Regions from separate parts of the Salicibibacter cibi genome, predicted to be linked through region 3. Evidence: riboswitches for the same ligand, from Rfam matches in the RefSeq annotation. Region 3 holds a riboswitch; each other region holds the start of a gene.

What was found. Region 3 has a riboswitch for thiamine pyrophosphate ahead of thiD (bifunctional hydroxymethylpyrimidine kinase/phosphomethylpyrimidine kinase). Riboswitches for the same ligand answer to the same signal wherever they lie in the genome.
Region 1: it holds a riboswitch for thiamine pyrophosphate, as region 3 does, so the genes downstream of both, thiT (energy-coupled thiamine transporter ThiT) here and thiD (bifunctional hydroxymethylpyrimidine kinase/phosphomethylpyrimidine kinase) in region 3, are expected to answer to the same signal.
Region 2: it holds a riboswitch for thiamine pyrophosphate, as region 3 does, so the genes downstream of both, HUG20_RS16635 (thiamine phosphate synthase) here and thiD (bifunctional hydroxymethylpyrimidine kinase/phosphomethylpyrimidine kinase) in region 3, are expected to answer to the same signal.

The regions. Positions count from the first base shown of each region.
Region 1 is NZ_CP054706.1:1,896,109-1,901,478, reverse strand. It holds gene HUG20_RS09735 (quaternary amine ABC transporter ATP-binding protein) at 1-557, shown strand, start outside; gene HUG20_RS09730 (YhgE/Pip domain-containing protein) at 625-3,033, opposite strand; gene HUG20_RS09725 (TetR/AcrR family transcriptional regulator) at 3,115-3,690, opposite strand; gene thiT (energy-coupled thiamine transporter ThiT) at 3,827-4,468, opposite strand; TPP riboswitch at 4,462-4,562, opposite strand; gene HUG20_RS09715 (hotdog fold thioesterase) at 5,348-5,370, shown strand, end outside.
Region 2 is NZ_CP054706.1:3,339,751-3,345,120, forward strand. It holds gene thiO (glycine oxidase ThiO) at 1-222, opposite strand, end outside; gene HUG20_RS16635 (thiamine phosphate synthase) at 209-823, opposite strand; TPP riboswitch at 994-1,100, opposite strand; gene HUG20_RS16640 (DinB family protein) at 1,227-1,715, opposite strand; gene HUG20_RS16645 (hypothetical protein) at 1,817-2,116, opposite strand; gene HUG20_RS16650 (hypothetical protein) at 2,194-2,388, opposite strand; gene HUG20_RS16655 (DUF4064 domain-containing protein) at 3,073-3,516, shown strand; gene HUG20_RS16660 (DUF4352 domain-containing protein) at 3,559-4,389, shown strand; gene HUG20_RS16665 (DUF6612 family protein) at 4,443-5,370, opposite strand, start outside.
Region 3 is NZ_CP054706.1:628,488-633,857, reverse strand. It holds gene HUG20_RS03080 (DNA glycosylase AlkZ-like family protein) at 1-899, opposite strand, end outside; gene thiD (bifunctional hydroxymethylpyrimidine kinase/phosphomethylpyrimidine kinase) at 911-1,732, opposite strand; TPP riboswitch at 1,897-1,998, opposite strand; gene cls (cardiolipin synthase) at 2,123-3,571, shown strand; gene HUG20_RS03065 (TetR/AcrR family transcriptional regulator) at 3,883-4,542, shown strand; gene HUG20_RS03060 (HU family DNA-binding protein) at 4,535-4,714, shown strand; gene HUG20_RS19060 (hypothetical protein) at 4,816-5,013, shown strand; gene HUG20_RS03050 (ABC transporter permease) at 5,339-5,370, shown strand, end outside.

The sequences.
Region 1 (5,370 bases), 1.3 Mb from region 3:
AATTGTTGGACATTCAAGCCAAATTGAAAAAAACGATTATTTTTATTACACACGATGTGAACGAGGCTTTTCAACTCGGTGACAGGGTTGCCGTTATGAAGGATGGCATTATGGAGCAAATCGGCACACCGGAAGAAGTTCTGGAAACCCCGAAAAGCGATTATATTAAAGAATTTGTAAAAGACATTGATAAAACGAAAGTATTGCAGGCGCAAAATGTCATGTTTAAACCATCGGCGATTGTTCCTGTTGGAGGCGGAGCTAAATTGGCGATTGAAGAAATGAGAAATCATGGGATTTCGAGCGTGTTTGTGATCGGTGAGAACAAAAAACTTGAAGGTCTTGTAACGATTGACGATGCAATAAAAGCCAACAAGGAAAATCAATCACTGAAAGACATTATCAAATCCGATTATCACACGACCGATCCTGAAACGTATATCGAGAAGCTAATTCCAATCGCCACGGAAGCGAAGTATCCAATTGCTGTGGTAGACGATGACGAGCGATTAGTAGGTTATATCTCTCGCGTGTCGGTATTGGCGTCGCTCGTTTGAGGGGCTAAAGTGCCCCTTTCTTATCGGCAGAGAGAAAAAAGGGGCAGCTACAATGGGTAGCTGTCCCTTATGATTCCGTCTTTTTCTTGTGTTTGATGGCAAAAAACAGGAAAGTCACTCCCGATGATACAAGTAAAATCAACAGCAGCGGCCAAGACTCAAGCAACAATCCCGGTTCGCCCATCATGATCGTCGCCCGTAATCCTTCAACGGAATACGTCATCGGCAGTAAGTTGTGCACGTATTGGAAAAAAGCAGGAGTTAGTTCCACGGGGAAAGAACCTCCACTTCCTCCGAGTTGTATGATCAATAAAATAATCGCGATGAAGCGCCCGGGATTTTCCAATATGGCAACGAGCATAAAAATCAGCGTCATAAAGGAAAGGCCGGAGAAGACCATGAAAAATGAAAACCAACCAGGGCTGGCGATATCCAAATCAAGTCCGAAGAAGGTGACTCCGATGAGCGCGATCGTTTGAAGTATGCCTACTGTCCAGATGACGCCCAACTTACCGGAGAACCAATTCCAGGCCGTTTCGTGTTTCGTCAACGGTTGATAAAATGGGTAGATGATCGAGAGCGTCAAACCTCCGACGAACAATCCCAACGATAAGAAATAAGGCGATAATCCTTCTCCGTACGTGTAATCCATGGTTTCACTTTCCGATACGGATTCAACGGGGGAAGTGAAGAGCTCCTGCTGTTCTTCAGATAGCTCATTTTCCAATAACGTTTCAGCCAATGTCTCAAGATTTTCGTGCAGTTCACGGGATCCGTCATCGAGTTCTTCGAGGCCATCTTCAATCTCAAGGCCGCCTTCGAATGCTGTTTGCATTTCCGACGACAGTTCGTCTGCTCCTTCGTTCAAATCTTGTACGCCTTCATCAAGCGTCTGCACCGCCTGTTCCGCTTCATCGATCGTAGCGTCTGCCGATGAGAATACTTCGTCTGCTTGGGAAAGAGATTCATCCAAATCTGCCAATGTGGATCTTGCTTGCGGAAACACTTCCAATAGCTCGATGTCTCCATCACCGATCCCTTCCGGTGCGGCAGTACGAGCATTTTCCAACTCCTCACTTACTTCATTTATCCAGTTTGACACGTCTTCCTGTCCGTCGGAAATCGTATCTGTGGTTTCATTGAATGCTGCATCGATCGTTTCGAGTTGCTCTGAAAGCTCCGGCGTTGCCTCTTCCATATCATCATACGTCTCATTTAAAGCATCTATGGTTTCATCGATTTGTTGGCACGATTGACCATCTTCGGCGTCAATCCCGTCAACTGTTTCTGAAAATGTATCCGCATAGCTTTGTAATTCTTCATCTTCCGGGTAGTTTTCAGCAATATAATCGGATAAACCTTGAGCTTCTTCATCGGCGTCATCCCATTCGTCAAGCCTTTCTTGCCATTCGTAACAGGTCCCTGCAAACGATTCTAAATCATTCAAGCTTTCATTTGCCCGATTTTGCCATTGATCCAGGCGATCATTCATCTCGCGGATATCATCGAGGGTACCTTGTGCGTCTTGAACGGGTTCGTCAATGTCTTCCAGACGATCGTCCAATTGGCCTAGCGAATCTTCGGCTGATTGCAGGGAGGCGCTTGCAGCCGCCCAATTTTCATCAAGCGAACGAAGGGATTCTTCCAGTTGTTCCGCATCGTCACTTTCCAAATAAGCGCGGGCGTTTGTTACATCCGTTTGCATCTCGTTCAACGTGTCTTCCAATTGATCGATTTCTTCACTGTTATGGAAAAACTCCGCGAAAGCTTCTACTTCCGTTCGCAATTCATTGGTGCCTTCAGCGGCTTCGTTCGTTCCTTCATGTAAGGAGCCGGCACCTTCACGCAAGTCTGACAAACCTTCCGTAAGGGAGCCCATGTTTTCAAGCGCTGAATCCACACCGTCCGCAAGTGTTTCAGCTCCCTCCTCAAGCTCTACTGTTGCGTCCGCCAGCTCGGTGTATGCATCATCGATCACTTCCACATAAGTTTCCGTTAGTGTCCGGGACAGTTCCTCTTCAATCGTGTCCACCGCCTGCGTGCCCATTTGAGAGGCAGCAAAGTTAACATCCTCATTGATATCATAATAAATCATTCCACTTTCAGGATCCTCATCCTGTAAAGAAGACACATCTTCAGAAAAAGAAGCAGGGATGAAAACGTATAAATAATAATCGAACGCATCGAAGCCTCGTTTTGCTTCATCGGCATCCGTCACATGCCAATTGAAATCTTCGCTTTCCAATAGTTCGTCTACGAATTCATCCCCGGCATTCACTTCTTCTCCGTCCAATTCAGCTCCTTCATCTTCATTCACAATAGCAACGGGAAGCTCCTCAAGCTGACCGTACGGATCCCAGAAAGCCGAAAGCAGAATGCCTCCATACAAAACAGGAACCAATAGAATGCCGATGATCGATATGAGCATTTTTTTGTCTGCGAAAATAGCCTTCCATTCGGCAATAAAACCCTTCAATGTAAAACCCCCTGATTCGACCGAATGACCATAATAATATAATGGTCATTTTTTATTCAAAAAAAACATCATTTATGTGTATCATCGAACAACGATTCCTTTAAAAATGTGATTTTCAAAGACCTGAAACAATTCTTCCTCCGTCAGCGGACGTTTTTTCGCTTCCCAATCAACGATGAACGCAATGTATAATTTATAAATGGTGAAGGCTGTGATCTCCGTGTCCATTACTTGCAGACGACCTTTTTCCACCCCTTGCGCAATGGCCTGTTCCAAAGCGGTGATAATGAAATCTTCAACCTTTTGCATCGCAGACACCGCTTCTTTCGTACCGTAGACATTGACTTCTTCGGCAAGATGCGTCAGTAGTTGATGCTCTTTGCGATATTGCAACGTATCATATAAGGCACGGTGCAATTTCAGAATGGATTGTTCGTCGTTGTGTTTCACCCGTTCAAAAATGGTTCCGAGATCATGTAAAATGCCATCCATCACGGCTTCCAACATTTTTTCCTTATTTTTAAATTCGGTATAGATCGTGCCCTTGCCAACACCGGCAAGCCTGGCAACGTGGGCGACTGATGTGCCTTTATAGCCAAATAAAGAAAACGCCCGTTTCGCTGCTTCTAAAATCGTGGCGCGTTTGTTAGTGATCATTTTTGATAACCTCTTTTCGAGAAAATGACCGAATGAACAAATTGGTCATTATTATAATAACATGCGTGAGCCATCAGTCAAGGGGGAGGCATGAAAAGTAACATGCACGAACGTATGGTGCGCCCGTGCACAGTTCTTAAGAGGGAAGATGAGGGGTAGTTTTTTTTATTGGAAAAAAATCAGGCTGTGCCCTGGAGAGGATGTAGAGGACAACAAGGGTGATCAAAATTTCCGGCAATAAATAGGAAATGTTGTACCCAACCGAATAGAGATAAGCATTCATTCCATCCGGGGTGAAACTCCCAAACCAAACAACACCGGAGACGACGTGGGATAGAAATCGTAAGAAGCCGGCGAATAACAAACCGAAAAACGCCCAGTTTACGGACAATTTCCCCTTGCTATTGCGAAAAGCAAACAATGCGGCAAGTCCAAGAACTGCGTAGGGCACCGGATAATCCAATAGCATTTGGATCGGATGAATAATTGAGGCATTATACATTAAATTCACGATCCCGACGAGCAATCCTGTCAAAACCCCAACGCGCCATCCGCGCCTAAAAGCCATAATGAAAATCGGCACCATGATAAGAGAAACCGAGCCGCCTTGTGCCCAAGGTCCAGGAAATTTCACGAAGCTCAAAATAAACGCGAGTGCCGTCATCAAAGCGATTTCAACCATTGCAAGCGTCCGTTGGTGCATAAAAAAATCCCCTTTTCTGTGATCCACAGGGGGAAGCAAAGCATACATCACAGGCGTTCGCACCTGTACATCCATGCCATCCACTTCCCTACGCTGGTATGAACCAGGTCAGGTTCCAAGAGTTAGGACGCACGTCCCTCTCAGTCTTTCGACACCTCTAGCGGAAAAATATTTTAATGATCTTCCTTCATTATACGCCTATTAGGAAAACTTGCAAGTACGAGGAGGGAAACGGTTGAAATAATGGGGATCTGCTTAATATTAGTCTCCACGTGGTGGTTGTGGCACCAAAAAATCGGGAAAACCTAAAAATAGTCCCCACTCAACGATTTCCCAACTGACTTTAATCATCTATTTTGGTAATATATAACTAGATCCTCTAATGATAAATCAACGGAGAGGATTGATTTTATCCTGAGACGGAAGGATTGTTATCTCCCAGGGATATTTATCAATTACTAAAGAGGCAACCGGAACTTGATACATCGCCTTCCACTAGTGCAGAGCGGTTGAATTACTCGGTCACCCAGCATTGGGCACTAAAATGGGAAAATGGATGCGTAGTAAGGGTCAGAGGCGTCCCTACACAAGTGTAACTTCATACCTTCAAAGAGAGGGAAAGCTGGTTCGAGAGGAATGACAATCCTGATCTAATCCTCAAACGGAAGAAAAGCTGTACCTAGCGGGACAAGAGTACCGATCCATTCCCTCAAATGGACAGGTTCTCAATAATTCGTTTGTGGAATTACGTGTGTTGGTGAAAACGCGTAATAAAAGGAAAAAAAATGGAATAAGGCATGACACTGATTGTCTACGATTAAATGTTATTTTTTGATTGATTTAGAATGAACATTCTTAAATAAAACCAAACAGAAGGAGCGGATAGGAATGATTGTTTCTCAAGATGTATTGGATTTGTATGATGTGGATGATAAGGAAGCTTTTGCCGAAGAAATGCGAACGCGGGGTAAAGATTC
Region 2 (5,370 bases), 1.1 Mb from region 3:
CAATTCCCGGCTCTTTTTCGCGAGAGGATACAGAGGCGTTCGGGATTGCAGTTCCACTTGGACCCCCAACATACCGGCGGCGGCCGATGTCGTGCCGTTTCCTGCATCCCCACGGTCAAGAATAAGTGTTTTTAACCCTGCCCGTGTTCCGTAATACGCGATCGCGAGCCCTATGATCCCTGCGCCGACAATAATGAGATCATACGATTCATGTCGTTTCATAATTCATCTGCCCAAAACGATTAAATTGGATGGCCTCTTCTTCCGGTTTTTCCGCTTCCCAAAAACCTGAAATTAGCGCAATGCCCGAAGCACCGGTGCGGGATATTTCGCCTAAACGGTCCCGGGTGATGCCTCCGATCGCAAGCACGGGGATGCGAACCGATTGCACAACCGATTGCAGTGCCGCAGTCCCACGGGGCGGGACGTCGGGTTTACTCGCGCTCGGATATATATGTCCATAATAAAGGTAGTCCACCCCTTCTTCAGCCCGGGCTTTTGCTTCCTCGAGGTTGTGCACCGACGCCCCCACTTGCAGATTCGGCGCCTTGTTTTTCACGTCTTTTGCCGTCAGCGAGGAATTGCTCGGCAAGTGAACACCCCCCAAGTCCCACGCGGCCGCTGCTTCCGCATGTTCATTAAGAACAATTCGCTCGCGTCGTAGTCCAATTTTACAAAGCTGGTCAATTTGTTGTTTTAACCGTTGCAGCGAAGCTTCCTTATCGCGAATATGAACGATGTCAATATTTTTCAATGCGTGTCGCAACTGCCTTACTTGAATGTGAAACGGGCAGTTGTTCGTCGTGATTAAATGCCAGGTCACGGTTAGCCTCCCTACCAATCTTTTAGAAAACGTGGCTTTTCGCCAAGCTTTTATAGCGAAAAGCCTTAGTTGCACTTATGCAGGTAAGAAAGTTGATTTGTACTTTCTTACCTGCCAAGCAACGACAAAAAGCCGCCCTAAGACAGCAAAGGACAGCAGAAAGAATGGTATCCGTTCTTCATCTACTTTCCTCCGCTGGCTTTATCGTCCAGATCAGGTTCCAAGGGTTCGAGGTTCTCCTCATCTCAGCCCCGGCAGGGCACCCCCAGTAGAAATACTTATTTAATTATATTATACACGCAGCCGAGAAAATACGTCAATTTTTAGCAGTCGAAACCGGGCGTTTATCAGCGAAAAACAACGGGATATCAGCCGAAACTGACGATTTATCAGCCAAATACCGTCAACGCACCTCTTCCTCCATGTCCCAAGCCCCCTGCTGTTTGCGAATAAATACAATTTGTCCAATATGATAGCTCGTATGGATCATCATATTTGCAAGCACCGTCCCCCACGTCTCCCCGCTTTCTCCATGGACGGGCGCTCTCCAATCAGATTCCGTTGTTCCATCAATGATGTGCAGCCATTCATCCATCATCGTTGTTAACTGGGCCACGGTGACAGACCAATCCCGATTTTCACCGCTTCGAAAAGTAGCTTCATTTCCTTCTTCAATTGGAGGGACTGGTTCTCCTTTGAAGCGCTCCAGACAACGATTATTATATACAATAAGATGATTGACGATTTCATGGATACTATGGTCGGCTGCCTCCCGTTTCCAATTCGCCTGCTCATCCGTGACCCCCGCGAGCGCCTGCTGAAGGCATGCAAACCAATGGTTCTCATCATGACAAGCGGATAATTGCCGATAAAAAACTTGTTTTACCCCCATCAATGATCCTCCCCGTTTATGCTTAATGATTATGGCTTCGCCATTTAAAACAAAAATCCTGCAAAAAAATAAAAAAATGCAGCCAACACCGGCCACATTTTTTAGTAAATCACCCAATGGATCTCGTACCAATATCCATCGGAGTCATATTCCAAATCCAATTGATATTCTCCGGGTCCATCGTCGGTTTCCATTTGCCCTTGCACCAAATAGTGATCTTCGCCCTCCTCCATGATAGAAGTGGCTTCTTGTGAAGCAATATCGATTCCTGTCACTCCTTCGGCTTGAAGTTCACGCGTCAACACTTCCTCCGCATCCTCATACGCAACGTCCGCATTCACCCCAAAACAACCGGCCAAACATAATGCCACGACGAACAACAGACAGAAGGTCTTTTTCACTTAATCCCTCTCCCTCACATAATCTTCATTTCGAACATATTTTCATTACTTAGGGATTGCTGAACAACTTGCAGCTATCAGCTGAAGCCGGGATGTCGCTTCCATGGCTTCGCTTTCCGCGGACGAACGGTCAAGCCTCCTCGCGCAAAACCGGCGCTGCGGGGGCTTGACGCGTCCGTTTTTCCGCTGGAGTCTCGCCATTGCAGCACCATCCCTCCGTACGTTTCCAGAAGTGCAAGGGTTTTTTGCTTATAGGATGGATTTCCTTGCATCCAGTTTTGACAACACCAACGGAAAATGCTTATGTGCCAGTCTTTTTCTATTATTCAGCAGTCCCTACTTATTACTCCTTTTACTTATGTAGATTTACATGTACATATGCTGTTCTACACCCCGAACAAGCTGTAATAATTGCAGCGAGGCAGGCGCGTTGATTTACCTTAAAATACCTTCTGGCATGGAAAAGAAAACTGTTTAGTATCAGATAAGTCCTTTCGAACATGATCTGCGGACTCAAATCGCCGCTCAGGAGCCAATGGAGTCCTCTGGAACATGATCTGCGGACTCAAATCGCCGCTCAGAAGTCAATGGAGTCCTCAGGTCCGGGTTTTGGGGAGCCGTAATGGCTGTCGAATGCCAAATTAGTCCGCAAATGTATGTAACATAACACGGTATGTTTAATATCCTTTTCGTCTAAACCCTTTCATTGGAAAAATACGGATAATTAACACGCCTGGCAGCGAGGGCATGAACGTGTTTACATTGTGAATTTATGGGCTTATTATCCTATTTTTTATTGTGGATTGGATGTAGCTTTTCGTCTTTTTTCCCTTATTTATTCTTTTAAATCATGACTAAACGACGGATTCATTTTTTTTGGCTAAAAATGACTTCTAATTATGATATATTATAACTATTAGTCTTATATATAGAAAGATTTGGGAAGGGGAATAATTTTGAAACGAACAGGCGAAATGGCATTAGGGATCATTGGAGTAGTTATCACTTTTGTCATAGGCTTATTAGTGGTTATCGGCACCATTGGATTTCAGTCATTCATGGGAATGGTAGAACAAGAAATGATGCAGGATCCGACATTGTCCGCCCAGGAGGCAGAAGCAGGTGCATGGGCCTTAGGAATGTTCGGTTCCTTCGGTTGGTGGATCTTTGTGATGCACATCATTGGGCTTGTCATAGGAATCATCGCCGTTATCAAGCTCAACAGTAACGCAAAATTGGCCGGAATTTTATTTCTCGTATCGGGAGGAGCTATGCTCATTTTGACCTTTGGCACATCCATTATTCAATCGGTACTTTTGATCATCGCGGGCATCATGTGCCTTGTACGAAAACCACCGGTATCTTTGGAAGAGGAAAAGCATGTGGAAACACCATTGTAGTCAGGTGACACATGTTGAAAAAATTAATATGAGGTGGAACATATGTGGACGGTTTTAGGTATTATAGGGTTTATCTTTTTAGCGTTAGTGGGTCTTGTATTCATCATATTAGGGTCCATTAATCCGAAATGGGCCATGATGAAAAGTAGAGGGCCCGTTTATGCGATTTTTGCCCCGATTTTGGCCATTGGCGTTATCGGTCCAATAGTAATGATCGTTATGGCTATTATGAATGCAGAGCCGACAGCTTCAGAAGAGATCGAATCTGTGGAGGAGCCTCCGATTGAAGAGGAAGAACCTCCGATGGACTCTGAAACACCTCCGTTGGAAGAGGAAGATCCGCTTGAGTTGGATGAAGAAGAAGAAAATTTTGATGAGGAAGAAGTCGCTTCCCGTGACAACCCCGCTTATCCGGGTGAAATGATTACATTTGTGTTGGAGCACTATACTTATGGCCTTATGGAAGTGGATGTAACACTGCTTGATACCATCCGCGGCGAAGAAGCATGGGAAATGATCGAAGAAGCCGATGAATATAACGAACCACCCGAAGATGGCATGGAATATTTCATCGCCTATTTTGACATTGATTTGAACCAGATTGAAGAAGACCCGTTTAATCTCAGTTCATTTGAGTTTGATCTCGTGTCATCAGAAGGGAACGTATACAATGATGACACATATGTTACAGGTCTAGATGATCCGATTGATGCCGATTTATATGAAGGGGCAGGCAGTGAAGGGCACGTCGTTTTCCAAGTCGACGAAGACGATCCATCCCCTTATGTCGTGTTTCTCCGGGACCTTGATGGAGTTTGGTATCAGACAGAAGAAGGAGCAGACATCGATTTGGAAACCGAAGAGTCGGTTTAAGCAAAAACAACCCAGGCATTTTATAGCCTGGGTTGTTTTTGCATGGTATAAATTTAAAGATCCAAATCTTCCTCTTCCAGATCTTCTAACTCTTCCATTTCACTTTCCAAGTCGATCGCATCATCGATGGCCTCTTGCGGAATTTCAATTTCATCGATTTCATCAAAGTCGGAGAAAGTCCCTTGCATTTCTTGAGATAGTTCCATGGTCTGTCCTTCTTCTTCCATTTCCATCTCCATATTCATTTCCAGTTCGTCTTGATAGAATGTTTCCTTGTCAATATGCATGACATAGTCCAGGGCATTGATTTCCATCTGCCCTAATACTTGATCCATTTCGGCCTCCATCTGAGGATCTCCCTGCATCGTTGCAAATTCTCTACTGAGCTCAATTAGCTCATCACCGGAACCTTCAATCGTTAAAGCATAGTGGTCCTCTTCTTCTTCCACGGTGAGTTCACTCGAAAATTCCTGGAGCATTTCAAGCTGTTCTTGCGGGGACATTTCCAAATCTTGAATGTCCTCCATTCCCATGGAACCTCCATCCATCATGATCCATTCATCGTCTTCCGGTTCTAACATATAAATCGTGCCATCTTCGTCCATGTATTGTTCGATCTCCATATCTTCTTCCGTTACTGGATCAGGTGTTGTCATTGTTTGCGAAAAAGCCATCGGATCCAATACAACATCCATACTCATCGTCATATCCATGGGCATTTCTTCACCGTCTACGTTTATGGACTGATTTATATCCATTTCCGAGCTGTAACTGTTTAGTTGATCCATCGCTTCTATAGACTGGCTTAATACTTCTTCTGCACTCAATTCTTCTTCCGTTGCGTCTCCTTCAGCACTGTCGTCGGTACCATCTTCCTCGCCATTTTCATCTGCAGCTTCCGAGTCCGCCGTCTCGCCTTCCTCAACTTCTTCCGTATCGTTCTCCGCTTCCTCGGTATCCGCGTCTCCTTCTCCACAAGCT
Region 3 (5,370 bases):
GTTCTTCGCCATAACAAATTATCGAGGGGCGGCAAAAAAGAAACAGTACTGTTGCCGGATTCATTGGATGCTTCATATGCGAGTAACTGTTCAACATCTTCTTGCAACACGGTGTACCGCCCGGTTGCGCCTTCGATATCCACCGGAATAAGCGTACCATCAGAAATAAAGCCGTTCACCCAAGCCTTGCGCTCCTTGGCTGCCATACGCTGCCAGCCAAATCGCGGATCGCTGTCATCAATCAGACGATAGGCGCGCAGATATTTATGCACAAGTCTTCGGTCCGCTTCTTTATCACTGATCACTTCTGCTTCTTGTTGACAGGAAGCGGGAATAACATCTTCGCTCAAGGCAAAATGGCGCTCGGACCCTTGTCTGCCGCACACTTGAATGGCACCGGCTTCAAACAACATCCGAAGCACATGACTCGTTTCTTTCGTTGTCGCGTGTGTTGGATGATCCCAGGCACCAACAACTTTTTTATTTGAAGCAAAGGCTTTGGATGGCAATGCTCCTTGATCTGCCAACGCTTGTCGAATCATACGCTCCACATCTTTATACAGATGCCTTTTCGATGCCCACTCCCGTTGGCTCGTTTTTCTTCTTCCTTTAAAAATCGGATAATCGTCCATTGGAAGCAAACAAGCAGCATTAGCAAAATATTCAAAGGCAAGCCCTTCCCACAATTGGCGCTCGAGTTCTGCCCGATTGTATTTTTCCAAACGATTGAAAAAAACAAGGTGGTGGTTTCGTTCGATGATGGCCACCGGATCCAACTGCACGCATTCCAATTGGCGAAGAGCCGTCGCCATGTTCGAGTCGAGCGCTCCGTAATCATTCAAACCTGATTTCGCGAGGAGGAATCGCCGTGCTGCCTTTTTGCTGACTTGAATAGCCATGTTGTCGCTCCTTACACTCTGATGAGGGGTTGAACGTCAGACCAGCGATGCCCCCAATGATTCGTTGGCCCTTGCCCTTTTCCGATATTGAGTGGGTTTGAGATCGCGGCAGTAATATATGTTTTGCCATCTTTCACCGCTTCATAGAGGGACTTTCCATTCGCTAGGCCGGCTGTAATTACCGCTGCATACGTGCAACCACTTCCGTGGGTGTGCTTCGTATCAAAGCGTTCCGCTGAGAATTTTTCAAACGTTTGGCCATCATACAGATAATCATCGGCCTCGCCTTCATAATGCCCGCCTTTAATCAATGCAGCGCTCGTTCCATATTCCTCTACAAGTATTCGGCCGGCTTCTTTCATGTCGTCAACTGTCTTGATCGTTCGATTTGTCAACGCCTCTGCTTCCGGCAAATTCGGCGTTACGACCGTTGCCAATGGAAGAAGCTCTCTCGCAATCGTCTCCCTGGCCGTTTCCGAAATGAGCGCATGTCCGCTGGACGCAATCATTACAGGATCAAGCACATAATTGGCGACATTTGCTTCCTTCATCTTTTTGGCTGCCAGCGCCATTACTTCCGGGTTGGAAAGCATGCCCGATTTCACCGCATCTGGAGGTATATCTTCAAATACAGCGTCAAATTGACTTTCCACAAAGTCAAGTTCGAGATCCACAAATGACTTTACCCCAAGCGTATTTTGACTGACCACAGATGTGATCACACTCATCCCGTATGCGCCAATCTCCTGAAACGTTTTCAAATCCGCTTGAATGCCAGCTCCACCGCTCGGATCCGTCCCTGCCACCGTTAATGCTTTTGCAATTTCTGTCATGTCTGCGCCCTCCTTCGGCTCACGTAACCAGCGTTGCCACACGAAGTGTTGCCTTCCATTTTTTATGTAGATAAGAAAGTTGATTTATACTTACCTACCAATAAAAAACACCTTCGGACGGAAGGTGGCGGCGCATAGGACAAGAATCGAGTGCTCTCTTCGTCTACGTCCTGAAGCCACTTTCCTCCGCCGGTACTCCCCGGATCAGGTTCGAAGGGTTGAAGCAATCACTTCTCTCAGCGCTGTACGCACCCCTAGTGGTTCTTTCTTTTCCTTTATTCTATCATAATTATGCGGCATCTTCCTATCTTTTCTCACACTCAAGAAATCCACTTTTTCCCGAAAACATGATACCATGGAGAAAAATAGCAAAAAGAGAGGAGGGAAACGATGGACATTTTATCAATCGCCGTTGGCTTGTTATTTTTTCTTAACGCAATTTTTGCCGGCATCATTGTTTTTATGGAACGGCGTGATGTGAATGCGACCTGGGCTTGGTTACTCATCCTGCTATTTATCCCCTACCTCGGATTCATCCTTTACTTGGTCCTTGGGCAAAACTTGACCCGAAAACGTTTATTTCATTGGGACGGCATTGAAAAAATAGGCTTGAAAGACTTAATCAATGAGCAATTGGACGATATGGACCATGACCGCTTTGATTTTCAAAATGAAACATCGAGCAACCACCGCCACCTGATTTCTATGCTGCTTCGCAGTAACGATGCCGTGTTAACCCAAAACAATCATGTAGACGTGTTCACGGACGGCGTCGATAAATTTTCGCAATTGTTATCGGACATCGCGGAAGCGAAAGATCATATTCATTTGCAATATTACATATTTCGTAATGATACCCTCGGCAAACGCGTCATAAACTTGCTGACTGAAAAAGCACGCGAAGGGGTGCAAGTGCGTGTGCTCTATGACGATATGGGATCCCGAAAGCTGCATCCGCGACACTTTCGAACCCTCACGGAAGCGGGAGGCGAAGTGGGCGTTTTTTTTCCATCCCGTATCCCTTATGTGAACTCACGGCTGAATTACCGCAATCACCGTAAAATCGTCGTGATCGATGGAGAGACTGCATATGTTGGCGGTTTTAACGTCGGCGATGAATATTTGGGACATAATAGACGAATGGGCTATTGGCGCGACAGCCACTTACGTCTACGCGGTTCATCGGTGAAAGCGTTGCAAACCCGTTTCATTCTTGATTGGAACCAAGCATCCAAAGACAAAACCGTTCACTATGAGCCCCATTATTTCCCAGACATGCAACCACAGGGAGAAATTAGCACGCAAATTGTCTCCAGCGGTCCCGATACCGAATGGGAAGAAATCAAAAACGGTTATATTAAGATGATCACGTCGGCACGCGACTCCGTATTCATCCAAACCCCTTATTTTATTCCGGATGCCAGTTTGCTTGACGCCTTGCGTATCGCTGCCCTGGCCGGCAAGGATGTACGCATTATGATACCGAATAAACCGGATCATCCCTTTGTCTATTGGGCGACGTATTCCCACATGGGGGAATTGCTCAATTCGGGCGCCCGTTTTTACATTTACGATGCAGGCTTCATTCATTCGAAGATGCTCGTCGTGGACCGGAGTGTCGGCACCATCGGAACCGCGAACATTGACGTGCGCAGCTTCCGTCTGAATTTTGAAGTAAACGTCTTTATGTATAATGATGCCCTCGGCGAAAAAATGGCAACGATTTTCGAAACCGATCAAGCCTTTTCCTCGGAAATGACCCCGCAACGTTACCAAGAACGGGGAATGTGGGTACGTTTCAAAGAATCGATCGCCCGGTTGTTGTCGCCGATATTGTAAGGGGGAAACGAAAGCGGTTGAAAGTACTCATCGGGATCGGTCGCCACGGACGCTCCATGGCGACCGAGATTTGACACTTTCACCGCACTCGGGCTTCCTGATCCCTTCATTTCAGTGCGAAGATCTATCTTGCAATTGATTTTAGAATGATGATTGGTTTGTTTGTTCATACAAAATTTAATGAGAGTAGCTTCCCTACCGGAAATTTGCTGGATTGACGATGTCTCCGATCGCTCTTGACTTTATAAGCGGAGTAATGATATTCTTTTTATAGACCGACGGTCGGTCAATAAATTGGAAAGGCATAAAAAATGAGAACCTCAAAAAACCCCGAAGAACGGAGAAACGAAATTCTGGACGTTGCCGAGACGCTTTTTACAACAAAGGGGTATGGTAACACAACAATAAACGACATATTACAAATGGTCGGGATCGCCAAAGGAACGTTCTATTATTATTTTCGGTCCAAGGAAGATGTCATGGATGCCGTGGTCATACGGTTTATAGACAGTGGGGCCGAAGCTGCCAAGATGATTGCCGCAAATGCCAATCTCGAGGCACCCGAAAAAATATTTCAAATCATTATGGCTCAAAATCCCAACGCAAGCCGAGAGAAGCGCATGCTTGAAGAGTTACATGATGTTCACAATGCCGTAATGCACCAAAAAAGCCTGGTCGAAACCATCCGGCGGCTGACTCCTGTTTTAACAGATGTCGTCGAACAAGGACTAGCGGAAGGTGCATTCACAACCCTTTATCCAAGGGAAACGGTGGAATTTTTGCTTGTCGCCCAACTCGTGTTTGATGACGGCATTTTCGAGTGGCAGCCCCAGGAACTCATGCAAAAAGCAATTGCCTTTACACACATGATCGAAACGTCGTTAGGGGCAGAACCGGGCAGCTTTGCTTATCTCCATGAAAGACTCACGCAAAGTCCTGGAAACGAAAAAGGAGAAGAGTCCGATGAATAAAACCGAAACGATCGCAAAAGTTGCGGAGGAATCAGGTGTCAGTATTGAAGATTGCCAAAAAGTGTTGGATGCTTTTGAAGACGTCTTAAGCGCTGAATTATCACAATCAAAAGATGTACGAAGTGCGTTTGATAAGGTTTATAAAGTGTTGCACTTTTTCAAAAACAAATAAATGCGGAAGTATCTTTGCTTTTTTGGACCCTAACGGCGCGGGCAAACTTATGTACCATTTTGGAAAAAACGTCAGGAACCTTGCGCATAGACGGCAAAGATGTGAGCACAGATAAGGATGCTTTCAGAAGTGCCATCAGCGTTGTTTTTCAAGATTCTACGCTCGACGATAAAATGACGGTGAAAGAAAACTTGAAAATGCATGCCTATTTTTACAATTTGTCTAGAGCGATTAAGATGGGAAATTTTGTGATCACGCTGCAAATGAGTATACTAATTGTTATTTTGAGTCAACACTAAAATCCATGGTTGATATTCGTGATTAAATACGGTATCACTATTAGCGAGCGAAGGAAAAACACGTAGACTCCTGTGGGAAAGCGCAGGGCGAAGACCCCGCAGGAAAAAAGCGAACTTCTTTTTTTCCGAGGAGGCTGAGCTCGGGGCCCACGGAAAGCGTAGGGTTTTTCCGTAGCGGTCACTACCAATCATAATTGCCCCTAGTTTGTCAGCCATAGATTTTGGTGAAGAGTCGTTATTTTATTTGTAATATTATTTTTGTTATTAGCAATGCTTTATTTTTGAAAAATATGATTTATCCAAACAAGGAGCGAAGGGAAATAAGATGCTGTTCAAAATGTTGAGGAAGGATATTGC